Regions from separate parts of the Allofournierella massiliensis genome, predicted to be linked through region 2. Evidence: riboswitches for the same ligand, from Rfam matches in the RefSeq annotation. Region 2 holds a riboswitch; the other holds the start of a gene.

The links. Region 2 has a riboswitch for lysine ahead of dapA (4-hydroxy-tetrahydrodipicolinate synthase). Riboswitches for the same ligand answer to the same signal wherever they lie in the genome.
Region 1: another riboswitch for lysine. It lies ahead of ACESYO_RS15885 (ABC transporter substrate-binding protein/permease); the one in region 2 lies ahead of dapA (4-hydroxy-tetrahydrodipicolinate synthase).

Annotation. Positions count from the first base shown of each region.
Region 1 covers NZ_CAXSWZ010000049.1:6,231-13,468, reverse strand. Annotated here, with positions in the region: gene ACESYO_RS15890 (amino acid ABC transporter ATP-binding protein) at 188-937, opposite strand; gene ACESYO_RS15885 (ABC transporter substrate-binding protein/permease) at 957-2,600, opposite strand; lysine riboswitch at 2,750-2,926, opposite strand; gene ACESYO_RS15880 (M42 family metallopeptidase) at 3,016-4,059, opposite strand; gene ACESYO_RS15875 (NAD(+) synthase) at 4,086-6,008, opposite strand; gene ACESYO_RS15870 (YbaK/EbsC family protein) at 6,169-6,648, shown strand; gene ACESYO_RS15865 (hypothetical protein) at 6,706-7,017, opposite strand; gene ACESYO_RS15860 (MBL fold metallo-hydrolase) at 7,070-7,238, opposite strand, start outside.
Region 2 covers NZ_CAXSWZ010000003.1:75,183-82,420, forward strand. Annotated here, with positions in the region: gene ACESYO_RS02720 (RsmE family RNA methyltransferase) at 1-641, shown strand, start outside; gene ACESYO_RS02725 (TVP38/TMEM64 family protein) at 675-1,376, shown strand; gene ACESYO_RS02730 (DegV family protein) at 1,562-2,431, shown strand; gene ACESYO_RS02735 (flavodoxin family protein) at 2,495-3,037, opposite strand; gene dapD (2,3,4,5-tetrahydropyridine-2,6-dicarboxylate N-acetyltransferase) at 3,124-3,816, opposite strand; gene dapA (4-hydroxy-tetrahydrodipicolinate synthase) at 3,894-4,781, opposite strand; lysine riboswitch at 4,883-5,053, opposite strand; gene ACESYO_RS02750 (amidohydrolase) at 5,191-6,294, shown strand; gene ACESYO_RS02755 (peptide ABC transporter substrate-binding protein) at 6,609-7,238, shown strand, end outside.

The sequences.
Region 1 (7,238 bases), on a different contig from region 2:
GGATGGCGGCAAACGGTCCAGATTGCGCGAAAATGCGCCTGACATTTCACTGCTTTTTCCACCTGCCTTCTTGTTTTCAAACAGAAAACCTGCTCTGGCCTGATTGCCAAAGCAGGTTTTTCTACAGGCTGAGGCATCGGGAATTTTCCCGATGCCTTTTTTGCTTGTTTTGTTTTCTGCTTGAGGCTCAGCCCTGCCGGAAGCGGGCCAGAAATTCCGCGGTGCGCTCGCTCTTGGGGTTCTCGAACAGCTGGTGCGGCTCGCCCTCTTCGCAGATCACGCCGTCGGCCATGAACACCACATGGTTGCTCACGTCCCGGGCGAAGGCCATCTCGTGGGTGACCACGATCATGGTCATGCCCTCGGCAGCCAGCTTCTGCATCACGGTCAGCACCTCGCCCACCATCTCCGGGTCAAGGGCGCTGGTGGGCTCGTCGAAGAGCAGCAGCTCCGGCTCCATGGCCAGCGCCCGGGCGATGGCCACACGCTGCTGCTGGCCGCCGGAAAGCTGGCTGGGCTTTGCGTTCACATACTCGGCCATGCCCACCTTTTCCAGATAGAACAGTGCCTTCTTCTCCGCCTCGTCCCTGCTGCGCTTCAGGGCCTTGCGCTGGCCCAGCATGCAGTTTTCCAGCACGGTCAGGTTGGAGAACAGGTTGAAGGACTGGAACACCATGCCCACCTTGGTGCGGTAGGCGGGAATGTTGCCGTTTTCGCTGATGTTCTGCCCGTGGAACAGAATCTCGCCGCCGGAGGGCGTCTCCAGCAGGTTCAAACAGCGCAGAAGGGTGGACTTGCCGCTGCCGGAGGGACCGATGATGGTGGTCACGTCGCCCTTGCAGACGGTGAAGTTGATGTCCCGCAGAATTTCCCGCGGGCCGAAGGATTTATTCAGGTGGCGTACCTCTACGATGGCGCCGTTCTGGGTGGTATTCATCTTGCTCGTCCCCCTTTTCTCACAGATCCAGATTGGCGGTGCGCGGCTTGCCGTGCTCCACATAGGGAGGGGCGTTCAGGCCGCCGGTCTGCTTCACCAGCTCGTAGCTGGATTCGCCATCCATCCGCTTTTCCACCCAGCGCAGAATGGCCGAGCAGACCAGAGTCATCACCAGATAGATGGCCATCTCGATCACCGCCGAGGGGAAGTAGGCGTAGGTGGCGCCCACCACACCCTTGTGGATGCTGAACAGCTCGGCCACGCCGATGATGAACAGCACCGAGGTATCCTTGATGTTGATGATCAGGTTGTTGCCGATCTGGGGCATGATGTTGCGCAGCGCCTGGGGCAGGATAATGCTGGTCATGGTCTGCACATGGGTCAGGCCAATGGCCTTGGCGCCCTCGGTCTGGCCCACCGGGATGGACAGGATGCCGCCGCGCACCGATTCCGCCATGTAAGCGCCGGTGTTCACCGACACGATCACCAGCGCAGCGGTCCACATGTCCAGATTCCAGCCGAACAGGAAGGCCGCGCCGTAGAAGATGAGCACCGCCTGCAGAATCATGGGGGTGCCACGGAACACCTCCACATACACCCGCAGCACAGCGCGGGCCGCGCCCAGCAGGATCTTCTTGCCCATGCCGTCCCGCTTTTCCACCGGGATGGTCTGCACGATGCCGCAGCCAAGGCCGATTACGCAGCCGATGGCGGTGCAGATCACCGCAATCACCACGGTGATGCCCGCGCCCTTCAGGTAGCTGGTGCCGTAGTTCTTCAGCAGATAGCCGATCTGGGCGAAGAAGCCTTCGGGCAGGCCGTCGCTCAGCGGCTGGATGGAAATGGCCTCGTCCATCATGGCATTGTAGTCGTCCTCGGTCATGGTGGCCAGCACGCCGTTGATGGCGTCCTTCAGTTCGGTGTTGCCCTTCTGCACCGAGATGCCGATGTTCACGTCCTCGCTGGAGACCACGAAGTTATCCTCGCTGTCGTTGAAATCCAGCAGCACAAAGTCGCTGTAGGCATTCAGGGCCGCCTTGGCGGTGGGGATGTCGGTGACCACCAGATTTACCCGGCCGGTCTCCAGCGCCATCAGCATGGCGGGGGCGGATTCCTGGGGGGTGAGGATGGTGGCGTCCGGAATCTGGGGCAGACAGCCGTCGTACCAGATGGTGCCCAGCTGGCTGGTGGCGGTGGCGCCCGCCAGATCACTCAGGCCCTGCGCCTGGGCATAGGGGCTGTCGGTGCGGGTCAGGCCCACGATGGAAGCATAGAAGTAGGGGGCGGTGAAGTCCACCGACTCCAGCCGCTCGCTGGTGATGGACTGGCCCGCAATCACGCAGTCCACGGTGCCGCTCTGCACGGCGGGCACCAGCGAATCCCAGTCCAGCCGCACGATCTCCAGCTCCATGCCCAGAGCGTCAGCGATCTTCTTGGCCATCATCACGTCGTAGCCGTTGGCGTAGTCGGCGCTGTCCTTGATGGGCACCGCGCCGTTGGAAGAATCCGGCTGGGTCCAGTTGTAGGGGGCGTAGGCGCACTCCATGGCCACGGTCAGGGTGTTGTCATCCAGCACGCTGCCCTCGGCCGAAACGGCGGTGAGACCGCTCAAAATTCCGGTGCAAAGCAGCAGTGCCAACATAAGGCTTGCGATTTTTTTCATGTTGCTCCTCCTCTTTTTTACCGCTGCCCGCCACGCAAAAAAACGGGGCTGCTTTCCTTTCGAAAAGCAGCCCCGCGGAAGTCTCTGTGCGCCCCGCGAACGAACGCGGCGCGTTGCAGGCAGCCCCGGCCGGGCCGCCCCTTCGGTTTCCCTTGGATAGCGCTTCACGAAAAAATTCGTGACAGTCCGGCGGATCTTCTCCGCCGGCCCAGGCAAGCGCCCCCCAGACCGGGTTCGCTTCCTTCGGCGATGTTCCCTTTTGCAGCGGCGGGGGTCTGCCCCGAATGCCGCGTGCTACTCTTGAACACCGCGCCTCTATCACAGCGATATGAATTTAGTTGTCATATTACTCTATTTTCCACCGCTTGTCAAGCAATTGGGGAAAGCCTGTCCTTTTTTGTAACCAAATCCGGCTTTAAACCGTTTCGATGTAGGCATTCAGCAGCCGGAAGGTGGCCATCATGCCCTTCACATGGCTGCGCTCGTAGCCGTGGGAGGCGTACACGCCCGCGCCGATCAGGCCGTGGCGCACATCCGCGCCCGCCCGCAGGGTGGCTTCCACGTCCGAGCCGTAGTGGGGATACACGTCCACCGCGTAGTCCACGCCGGCGGCCTTGGCCGCCGCCACCAGACCGCTCACCACGTCGTAGTGGTAGGGGCCGCCGCTGTCCTTGGCGCAGATGGATACCTGATGCTCCTTGCAGGCAAGGCCCTCGCCCACGCAGCCCATGTCCACGCTGATGGCTTCGCCCACACCCTCCGGCACCGAGGCGGAGCCGCCGTGGCCCACCTCCTCAAACACGGTGATGTGCTGCCACACCGCCCGCCGGGTGGTCCTGCCGCTTTCCTTCAAAGCCCGGGCATAGCCCAGCAGGATGGCCACGCTCAGCTTGTCATCCAGAAAACGGCTCTTGATGTAGCCGCTTTCTGTGACGGTGGTGCGGGGGTCAAAGCAGACAATATCGCCGTTTTCGATGCCCAGTGCGTGAACCTCGGCCTCGGAAAAGACCATCTCGTCCAGCAGCACCTCCATGGTGTCCCAGCTGCGCTCGGTCTTGGAGTAGTCGCCGTTCACATGCACCGAAGCGTCGGTGAGCTGGCACACGCCGGTGTAGACCTTGCCCTCCCGGGTGTAGATGCGCACGTTCTCGGTCTCGGCGTTGTTGGGGTTCATGCCGCCCAGCGCCGTCAGCCGCAGCCGGCCGTTGCCCTTTACACCGCACACCATGGCGCCCAGGGTATCCAGATGGGCCTCCTGCAAAATGCCGTCGCCGGGCATGGAGCCGTCGCCCGCGCTCAGCTGCACCAGCACGCCGCCCTTGCGGGTAACCTGAGGCTCATAGCCCAGTGCCCTGTATTCCTTTACCAGATAATCCACCGCGTTTCTGGTGAAGCCGCTGGGGCTGTCGATGGCCAGCACCGCCTTCACCTGCTGCAGCATGTATTCCTGATCGTTCATTTCATTTTCCCTCCCGATGAATTTACTTACAGATTCTGTTCCAGCTCCTCCACCTGAGCCAGCCAGAGGGTGGCGCAGGCGTCGCTGGGCATCCGCCAGTCGCCCCGGGGCGACAGGGTCACGGTGCCCACCTTGGGGCCGTCCGGCAGGCAGCTGCGCTTGAACTGCTGGGCGAAGAAGCGCCGGTAGAAGTTGCGCAGCCACTGCACCAGCACCGCGTCCTCATAGACCCCGGCAAAGGCCCGCCGGGCCAGCCAGAAGATCTTTTTGGGCGCAAAACCCCAGCGAATGGCGTAATAGAGGAAGAAGTCGTGCAGCTCGTAGGGGCCCACGATGGCCTCGGTCTGCTGGGCAATTTCGCCGTTCTCCTTGGCGGGCAGCAGCTCGGGGCTGACCGGGGTGTCCAGAATGTCCTGCAGGACCTCCCGCAGGGCGGGCTCGCTGTTGGCCGTCACGGTGGTCACAATGTGCCGCACCAGCGTTTTGGGCACCGAGCCGTTCACGCCGTACATGCTCATGTGGTCACCGTTGTAGGTGGCCCAGCCCAGCGCCAGCTCGCTCAGATCGCCGGTGCCGATCACAAGGCCGCCCAGCCGGTTGGCCAGATTCATCAAAACCAGCGTGCGCACCCGGGCCTGGGTGTTTTCGTAGGTCACATCCAGCACCGACTCGTCGTGGCCGATGTCCGCAAAGTTGCTGCGCACCGTGTCCGCAATGTTCACCTGACGCAGGCTCACGCCCAGCGCCTCACACAGCTTTTCCGCGTTGGATTTGGTGCGCTTGGTGGTGCCGAAGCAGGGCATGGTCACCGCCACCACATCCTTCAGGGGCTTGTTCATCAGCCGGAAGGCACGGGTCACCACCAGCAGAGCAAGAGTGCTGTCCAGCCCGCCGGAGATGCCGATCACCGCGGTGGCGGCGCGGGTGTGCTCCATCCGCTTGCGCAGGCCCTGGGCCTGCATCTCCAGAATGGCCTCGCAGCGGCGCATGCGTTCGCTCTCGCCCGCGGGCACAAAGGGCGCCGGGTCCACCGGGCGCACCGGCTGCCAGTCAGCACAGGTGTCTGCCAGCTGCACCGTGGTGTAGCCCTCGTCGTTCACTGCGGCAAAGCTGGTGTTTTTCAGCCGCTCGCCCGCCAGCTTCTCCAGATCCACCTCGCTGACGATCATGCCGCTGCCGAACAGCTCGGTCTGAGCCAGAATGGCCCCGTTTTCACAGATCAGATCGTGCCCGGCGAACACCAGATCGGTGGTGGATTCGCCCCGGCCCGCGTCTGCGTACAGATAGCCGCACAGCAGCCGGGCGGACTGGCCCGCGATCAACTGACGGCGGTACTCCGCCTTGCCCACCACCTCGTCGCTGGCGGAAAGATTCAGGATCAGGGTCGCGCCGGCCATGGCGTGGCCCACGCTGGGGGGCAGCGGCGCCCACACGTCCTCGCAGATTTCCACCGCGATTTTAAAGCAGTCCGCGCTGGGGTGGCAGAACAGCAGCTTTGTGCCGAAGGGCACGGTCTGGCCCAGCACTTCCAGCGTGAAATTGCCGGCGGGGGCGGCGGTGAACCGGCGGCCCTCGTAGAACTCATTGTAGCTGGGCAGATGGGTCTTGGGCACAAGGCCCAACAGCCGCCCGCTCTGGCAGACGGCGGCGCAGTTGTACAGCTTGCCCCGCACCGCCAGCGGCAGGCCCGCCACAAATACCACCGAGGTGCGGGCGGTGGCCTTCAGCACGGTGTCCAGTGCGTCCAGTGCGCCCTGCTGGAGCACCGGCTGAAAAAACAGATCCTCACAGGTGTAGCCGGTCAGGCCAAGCTCCGGCAGGCACAGTACCTCCACACCCTGTTCGGCGGCCTCTTCCACCGCATGGATGGTCTGGGCGGCATTGTAAGTGCAGTCCGCCACCCGGATGTCCGGCGTGGCGCAGGCGGTTTTCACAAACCCGTATCGCATGGTATGATCCTCTCCTCATCCCGTTTGTTTCAAAACTCTTTTGTAAGTATAGCACACTTTTGTTCTGTTTTGAACGCATGAACCCTCTCGCCTTTTGGCTGCGTTTGTGCTATACTTTATTTCACTAACCTGCAAAAGCAAGCAAAGGAGCGATGGGAACATGTCGATGGAAGCAGCCAGAGCGCATCTGGAACAATTCGGGCTTGAAGGGCGCATCCGGGAATTTTCGGTGTCCAGCGCCACGGTGGAGCTGGCGGCGGTTGCCGTGGGCTGCGAGCCCGCCCGCATTGCCAAGAGTCTTTCCTTTCTGGTGGAGGACAAGCCTATTCTGATTCTGGCAGCGGGGGACGCCAAGGTGGATAACCCCCGCTACAAGGCCCGGTTCGGCACCAAGGCAAAGATGATTCCCGCCGATCAGGTGGAGGAGCTGATCGGCCACGGGGTGGGCGGCGTGTGCCCCTTTGGCACAAAGCCCGGCGTGACCGTGTATCTGGACGAATCCCTGCGCCGGTTCGATGTGGTCTATCCGGCGGCAGGCACCGCGGCCAGCGCGGTGGAGCTGAATCTGGCCGAGCTGGAAAAAGCCAGCGGCGCATCCGGCTGGGTGGACGTGTGCAAGGGCTGGCGGCCAGAGGAATAACCAAATCGAAGCAGCAAAAAGGCTCCCCGGTCGGGGAGCCTTTTTGCGTGTATCAAATCAGCCGGCGGTGAAGTAGCCCTTTTCGCAGAGCACCTCCAAAAAGAAGTTCACCGCTTCGTCGTCGAACAGGTCGGCGTAGTCGTTTTGGGACGCCACCGCTTCGGGCGACAGGTCCAGCCGGCCCTTGGCGGCCAGCCGGTCAAAGGCTTCGCTCACCGCGCCCCGGCGTGCCTGCTCGGCCATGGCCCGCGCCGGGCCCCGCTTTTGCAGAAACGCCAGAAAGTGCGCCCCATCCCAGCCGCAGACCAGCTTGGCCTCAGCCGTCTTGTCGGTGACCTCCTGCAAGAATTTCTGTTCCAGATCGCTCATACTCGATCCCTGCCTTTCGCTTGCTTCGTTATTGCTTCGCGCCGTTTTTCGGTTACAGCGCGATCACGTCCAGATCATAAGGCACATGCAGATCGCCCTGATAGTACTCTTTGCCCTCGGCGGTGTACAGCCGCTGGCGGTTCTCGTAGGTTTTGTCCTCGGTGTGCCAGAGCACCAGATGGGGCACCTCCAGCTGGGCGGCCAGCTCGCAGGCTTCCTTC
Region 2 (7,238 bases):
TGATGCGGGCCAGAATCGGCGAGCAGGTGATCCTGTGCGACGGGTCAGGCTTTGACTATGACGGTGTAATCACCGCCATCGAGCCGGATCAGGTGCAGTTTTCCGTTGCGAACAAACGGCCCTGCACCGCCGAGCCAAAGGCAAAGGTGACCGTATTTGCGGGCTACCCCAAGCAGGATAAGCTGGAGCTGATTCTGCAAAAATCGGTGGAGCTGGGCGCCGAGCGCATTGTACCCTTCTTCAGCCGGTTCTGCGTGGTCACCCCCAAAAAGGAGGACCAGAAAAACCAGCGCTATGCCCGCATTGCCGCCGAGGCCGCCAAGCAGTGCGGCCGGGGTATTTTACCCGAAGTGGAGCTGCCGCTGAACATCAGCCAGCTGCCCGGGCGCTTTTCGGAATTCGACGCGATCCTTTTCTTCTACGAAAAGGGCGGGCGGCCCCTGCGTCAGTGTGTCCCCGCCGAAGGCGGCCGCATCGCCCTGATCACCGGGGCGGAAGGCGGCTTCTCGGAGGAGGAAGCCCAGGCGCTCATCGCTGCGGGCGCCACCCCCGTGGGCCTTGGACCCCGCATTCTGCGCTGTGAAACCGCGCCCATTGCCGCACTGGCTGCGGTGATGACTCTGACCGGCGATCTGGAATAATCCGTACCCTTTGCGAAAGGAGACCAGTGCCTTATGAATCACCCCTCTGTATCCCCCCGCGCCCGCCGCTGGGCCGCTGCCGCGGCTCTGTTGCTGGTCTGTGTGGCGGGCGGTGCGGCTGTGCTTGCGTTCCGCCAGGAGCTGTGGGCCATCCTCACCAGCCAGGCCGCCCGGGACCAGTTCATCGGCTGGGTGCAGAGCAAGGGAATCTGGGGCATTCTGGTCTTTCTTGCCCTGCAGATTCTGCAGGTGGTGGTGGCCGTTCTGCCCGGCGAGCCGGTGGAGCTGATGGCCGGCGCTCTGTTCGGTCCGGTGGGCGGTTTGCTCATCTGCCTTGCGGGCATTCTGCTGGGCAGCATGTTCATTTATGCCGCCATGAAGCTGCTTGGGGCAAAGGCCGTTCCCGCCCAGGCCTTTCACAAATATCGCTTTCTGCAGGATGAGCAGCGGGCGCGGCGGGCGCTGTATCTGCTGTTTTTCCTGCCCGGCACCCCCAAGGATATGCTCACCTATATCGGCCCGTTTCTGCCGGTGAAACCGGGGGAATTCTTCTTCATCTGCACGCTGGCCCGCATTCCCAGCGTGGTCACCAGCACCATTGCCGGCAGCAGCCTGGCGGACGGCGGCCTGCTGGTGCCCATCGTGATCTTTGTGGTCATGGGCGCTCTTGGGCTGGCCTGCCTGTATGGTGAACAGCGCATTCTGGACCGGCTGCATCATCGCCGGGAATCCTGACGTCAATTGCATCCACGCCCTTCCCGGGGCATCCTCCCGGGAAGGGCGTGTTTTGTGTTCGGTCTGGAAATTTCCGTTTCTGTATGCTACAATTTTTTTAACAGTGACGGATTGCCTCTGCATCGTTTGGCGGGGCAAGTCACCAGCGGGCAGATACCCGCAAACAGGAAATGGAGTGGTTTTTCATGGCAGAATATGTGTTGTTCACCGATTCCACCACCGATCTGCCGGTGGAACTGGTGCAGGAGATGCAGGTGGAAGTGATGCCCCTGGTCTTTACGCTGGGCGGCAAAAATTACCGCAATTATCCGGATAACCGGGAGCTTTCCCCCAAAGAATTCTACGACCGGCTGCGGGCCGGCGAGGTGAGCACCACAAGCCAGATTAACCAGGCAGATTTTCTGGATACCTTTACCCCCGTTCTGGAGCAGGGGAAAGACATTTTGTATCTGGCCTTTTCCAGCGGGCTTTCCGGCACCTTCAACTCGGCCCGGCTGGCCGCTGAGGATCTGCGGGAACAGTTCCCGGAACGCACCATCGAGGTGATCGACACCCTGCAGGCCAGCATGGGCGAGGGCCTGGCGGTGTATTATGCCGCCTGCCTGAAGAACGAAGGCAAGAGCCTGCGGGAAGTGGCGGACTGGTTTGTGGAAAACCGCCAGTCCATCTGCGCCTGGTTCACGGTGGATGATCTGATGTTCCTGAAGCGGGGCGGCCGTGTGAGCGGCGCTGCCGCAGTGGCAGGCACTCTGCTGGGCATCAAGCCGGTGCTTCATGTGGACGAGGAAGGCAAGCTGATCCCCATGGAAAAGGTGCGCGGCCGCCGCGCCAGCCTGGACGCGCTGGTGAAGCACTTCGCCGCCAGCACCTACGACCGCAGCGAGCAGGTGGTCTTTGTGAGCCACGGCGACTGCCTCGAGGACTGCCAGTATGTGGCCGACAAGATCGCCGCGCTGGGCGTCAAGCGGGTGTGCATCTCCACCATTGGCCCGGTGATCGGCGCCCATTCCGGCCCCGGCACCGTTGCTCTGTTCTTCCGGGCAGAGAAACGGTAAGCTCATTTCTCATCAAATAAGCAGGCGGGCGGGATCTTTCGATCCCGCCCGCCTGTTTTCTCTTTACCGGATGGCCGCGCCCATGGCCCGGGCCTGTTCCAGCGCCGGATGGCCGGCCATCTCGCCCGGCCCCTGCACACCGCCCGCAAACACGGTGCCCGCCAGCTCCAGATTTTCATAACAGTCGATCCAGCCCTGAATGCCGCTCTCCGCCCGCTTGGGAACAAAGTCCTCGGTCTCGGCGGCAGCGCTCAGCAGATACACCTGACGGAAGGCATTTTCCCGGCCGTACAGCGGCTCGGTGCGGTCCAGAAAGGTTTTCAGCTGACCGCACAGCTCATAATAATAGATGGGCGTGGCAAACGCCACCACCTGCGCGGCGCGCAGCTTTTCCAGCAGCGGGGCCACATCGTCCCGAATCACGCAGCTGCCGGTTTTCTGGCAGGCGGTGCAGCCCCGGCAGAACTGAATCTCCCTGCCCCGCAGGCTGACCAGCTCCACCTCATGGCCCGCCTCCCGCGCGCCTTCCGCAAACTGCTCCGCCAGTGCATGGGAATTGCTGCCCGGCCGCAGGCTGGCGCTGATCACCAACACTTTCTTATTCATGACGACCTCCTTATCTGTATAAGACACGCCTCATTATACATTTTGTTAATCTTATAAAAAAGGCCCGGCAACGCCGGGCCTTTGGCTTACAGGGTGCGCAGTGCGTCCTGCAAAGCGGTTTTCTGGGTGGTTTTTTCGTCCTTCTGCTTGATGACCCGGGCGGGAACACCGGCCACCACCGCGCCCGCGGGTACGTCCTCGATGACCACGCTGCCGGCGGCGATAACCGCGCCTTCGCCCACATGCACGCCCTCGATGACCACCGCATTGGCGCCCACCAGAACGTCGTCCTCCAGAATGACGGGCTTTGCGCTGGCGGGCTCGATCACACCGGCCAGCACCGCGCCAGCGCCCACATGGCAATGCTTGCCCACGGTGGCACGGCCGCCCAGCACAGCGCCCATGTCGATCATGGTGCCGTCACCGATGACCGCGCCGATGTTGATGATGGCGCCCATCATGATCACCGCCGCGTCGCCGATCTCCACCTGCTCGCGGATGATGGCGCCCGGCTCGATGCGGGCGTTGATGCCCTTCATGTCCAGCAGGGGAATGGCCGAGTTGCGGCAGTCGTTCTCCACCACCATATCCTCGATCTTATCGGCATTGGCCTCCAGAATGGGGCCAAGCTCCTTCCAGTCGCCAAACACGATCTTGGCGCCGGTGCCGAACACCTTTGCGGAACCGTAATCCAGAGGCTCCTTTTCCTGAATGGTGATCTTCACCGGGGTCTTTTTCTCTGCGTTTGCGATGTACTGAATGATCTGTTCTGCGTTCACGTTTCTTTTCCCACCTTATTGCTTTGTTTTGGCCGTTCTATTATGCCATATCCGCGACCATTTTTCAAACCCCGGTCTTACACCAGACCGGCAGCCTTCAGCGCGGCGGTCAGCTTGGCCCTGGCAGCCTCGCCCATGGGGCCCAGAGGCTGGCGGTAGCCGCCCACTTCCATGCCCATCTGGTTCATGGCCTCCTTCACGGGGATGGGGTTAACCTCCAGGAACAGGCCGTTGATCACGTCCAGCAGACCCAGCTGGGCTTCCAGCGCCTTCTGGCGGTCGCCGTTCAGATAATCCATGACCATATCGTGGGTCTGGCGGGGCAGAATGTTGGCCAGCACCGAAATCACGCCGCTGCCACCCAGAGACAGAATGGGCAGAACCATGTCGTCGTTGCCGGAATACAGGGCAAAGTCCTCGTTCACATAACGGGCGATCTTTGCGGTATAGCTCAGGTTGCCGGAAGCCTCCTTGATGCCCATGATGTTCGGATGTACCGACAGCCGGCGCACCACATCCTCGGAGATACCGCAGCCGGTACGGCCGGGCACGTTGTACAGGATGCAGGGGATATGCACCGCGTCTGCCACCGTCTTGAAGTGGTTGTACATACCCTCTTCGTTGGTCTTGTTGTAATAGGGGGTGATGAGCAGCAGGTCGTCCGCCCCCAGCTTTTCAAAGCTCAGGCTCTTTTCCAGCATGGTCTGGGTGCAGTTGGAACCGCTGCCGGCAATCACCGGTACCCGGCCGGCCACCCGCTTGACCACGAATTCGCAGACCGCGTCGTCCTCCTCGTGGCTCATGGCCGAGCTCTCGCCGGTGGTGCCCAGAATCAGCAGACCATCGGTGCCGTTTTCCAGGTGGAAATCCACCAGCTGGGCCAGTTTTTCAAAATTAACGCTTCCATCCTCGTGGAAGGGGGTGATCAGGGCCACGATGGAGCCCTTCAGATTCTTTGCGGTCATAACGGCTGCTCCTCTCTTTGTTTCAGATTGTCAGGCAACAAAAAACGCGCCGGAAGGGCGCTGCGGCCTTACCGGCGCGTGGAAAAAACACCACCGCTTACGGGTAAGATAGCGCCCCCGCGGTCCTTCCGCGGACAGTGCCGCGGGTCTTTCCCGGGGCCCCATCGGCGCCGCCGTGCCCGGCTGTGCCGATTCGGCGGGCTTGCCCCGCCCCACGCTCTGTGCCTGCCGGCTCCTGTGGGGTTCATCGCGCCCGCGCCTCTATCCATATATCTGCATCATAGCACTCTATTGCAGTGAAGTCAACGGATTTTTCCTTCTTTTCCCGCATCCCGGCGCGCTTGTGCATCCGCGTCGGCTGGCTTATAATAGGAGCAAAACGCAACCACAAAGAGGGGGAGAGAATTTTATGACACAGCAGCTGCTGACCCAATACCGGCGGGATCTGCACAGGATCCCGGAAACCGACTTCGACCTGCCCGAGACCCTGGCCTATGTGCGCCGGGTGCTGGAGCAGTATCCCTGCACCCTGTTTTCGCCCTGCAAAAGCACCCTGTGCGCCTATTTCGATGCGGGCAAACCGCATACCGCCGCTTTCCGGGCAGATATGGACGCACTGCCCATTGCCGAGCGCAGCAGCTGCGACTATGTCTCCCGTCATGAAGGAAAGATGCACGCCTGCGGCCACGACGGCCACATGGCCATGGTTCTGGCGCTGGCAGGCCGGGTGAGCCAGATGCTGGACAAGCTGCCCCGGAATGTGCTGCTGGTGTTCCAGCCCGCCGAGGAGACCACCGGCGGCGCAAAGCTGGTGTGCGAAAGCGGGGTATTCGAGAAATACCGCTGCGACCGGATTTTCGGCTGGCACCTGTGGCCGGATCTGCCCGCCGGCACCATTGCCAGCCGCCCCGGCCCGCTGCTGGCCCGCTCCAGCGAGGTAACCGTGACGGTAACCGGCAAGAGCAGCCATGTGGCCAAGCCCCACGAGGGCAGGGACGCCCTGTTTGCCGCCTCGGCGTTTTTGTACGAAAGCTACCGGCTGATCGAGCTGCTGGGTCGGCCGGAGGAACCCCGCCTTCTGAAGTTCGGCAAGCTGACCAGCGGTCAGGCCCGCAACGCCATCAGCGATTCCAGCCTGCTGCTGGGCACCCTGCGGGTCTATTCCGACGAGATGTTCACTGCCACCGAAGCCATGCTGCGGGATCTGGCCGGCGCCATCGAGCGTAAAACCGGCTGCCGGTTCGAAATCGCCTTTTCTGCCGGGTATCCGCCGGTGCGCAATGACCCGACTCTCTTTGAAACCGCCCGCGCCGCACTGCCGCAGCTTCAGGTTCTGGAAAACCCACTGATGATTTCGGAGGATTTTTCCTTCTATCAGCAGCGGCTGCCCGGCCTGTTCCTGCTGCTGGGCACCGGCACCGGCATCCCCCTGCACGCCGACACCTTCGACTTCGACGAGAGCGTTCTGGCCGCCGGCCTTGCGGCAGATGAACTGCTTCTGTTCCTGAACTGAGGACACTTCTTTTTCGCATTTCCCACAAAACCGCTTGTTTTTCTTAATGCAAGCGGTTTTGTGGGATTTTTTGTTTTTCTACCAAGGACAAATCTCTGACAAATCGCTGCATTTCACACTTTATTCACTTTCTTTCCTGTGCATTGTCACAAAATGCTTTCTCACTGTTTGACCTTATCACTTTGACGCGGTATAATGCTAAACAACGACAGAAAGGTCAGGGCCCGGCAGCGGATTCCCGCCAGGCCAGCTGATCTTTTTTCGTTTCAAGGGGTTTGCGAAGATCCAATCCAAAAAGAGAGGAGCACACACACATGAAACTTTGGAAACGCATGGGCGCCGCCGCTCTGGCCGGCGCGCTGGCGCTGAGCATGGTCGCCTGCGGCGGCGGCAACGCAGCCACCAGCGGCACTTCCACCGCGGCGTCCTCTTCCGGCGCCGCAGCTGCCACCGGCAGCAACGTGCTGAACGTAATGACCGAGGTCGAGGTTGCCTCGCTGGATCCCCAGCTGGCCACCGACGGCACCAGCTTCGAGGTAATTGCCGACTTTACCGACGGCCTGATGCAGATGGATGCGGACGGTCAGCCCGTTCCCGCCATTGCCGAAAGCTACGAGGTGAGCGAGGACGGCTGCACTTACACCTTCCATCTTCGGGAGGATGCCAACTGGTCCAACGGTGATCCCGTGACCGCCAACGACTTCGTATTCGCCTGGCAGCGTGCGGCTGATCCTGCCACCGCCTCCGAATACAGCTACATGATGAGCGACATCGGCCAGATCAAGAACGCCGCCGAGATCATCGCCGGCGAGATGGACAAGAGCGAGCTGGGTGTCACCGCAGTGGACGATAAGACCCTGCAGGTGGAGCTGACCGTTCCCGTTCCCTACTTCCTGAATCTGATGTATTTCCCCACCTTCTACCCGGTCAACCAGGCCTTCTAT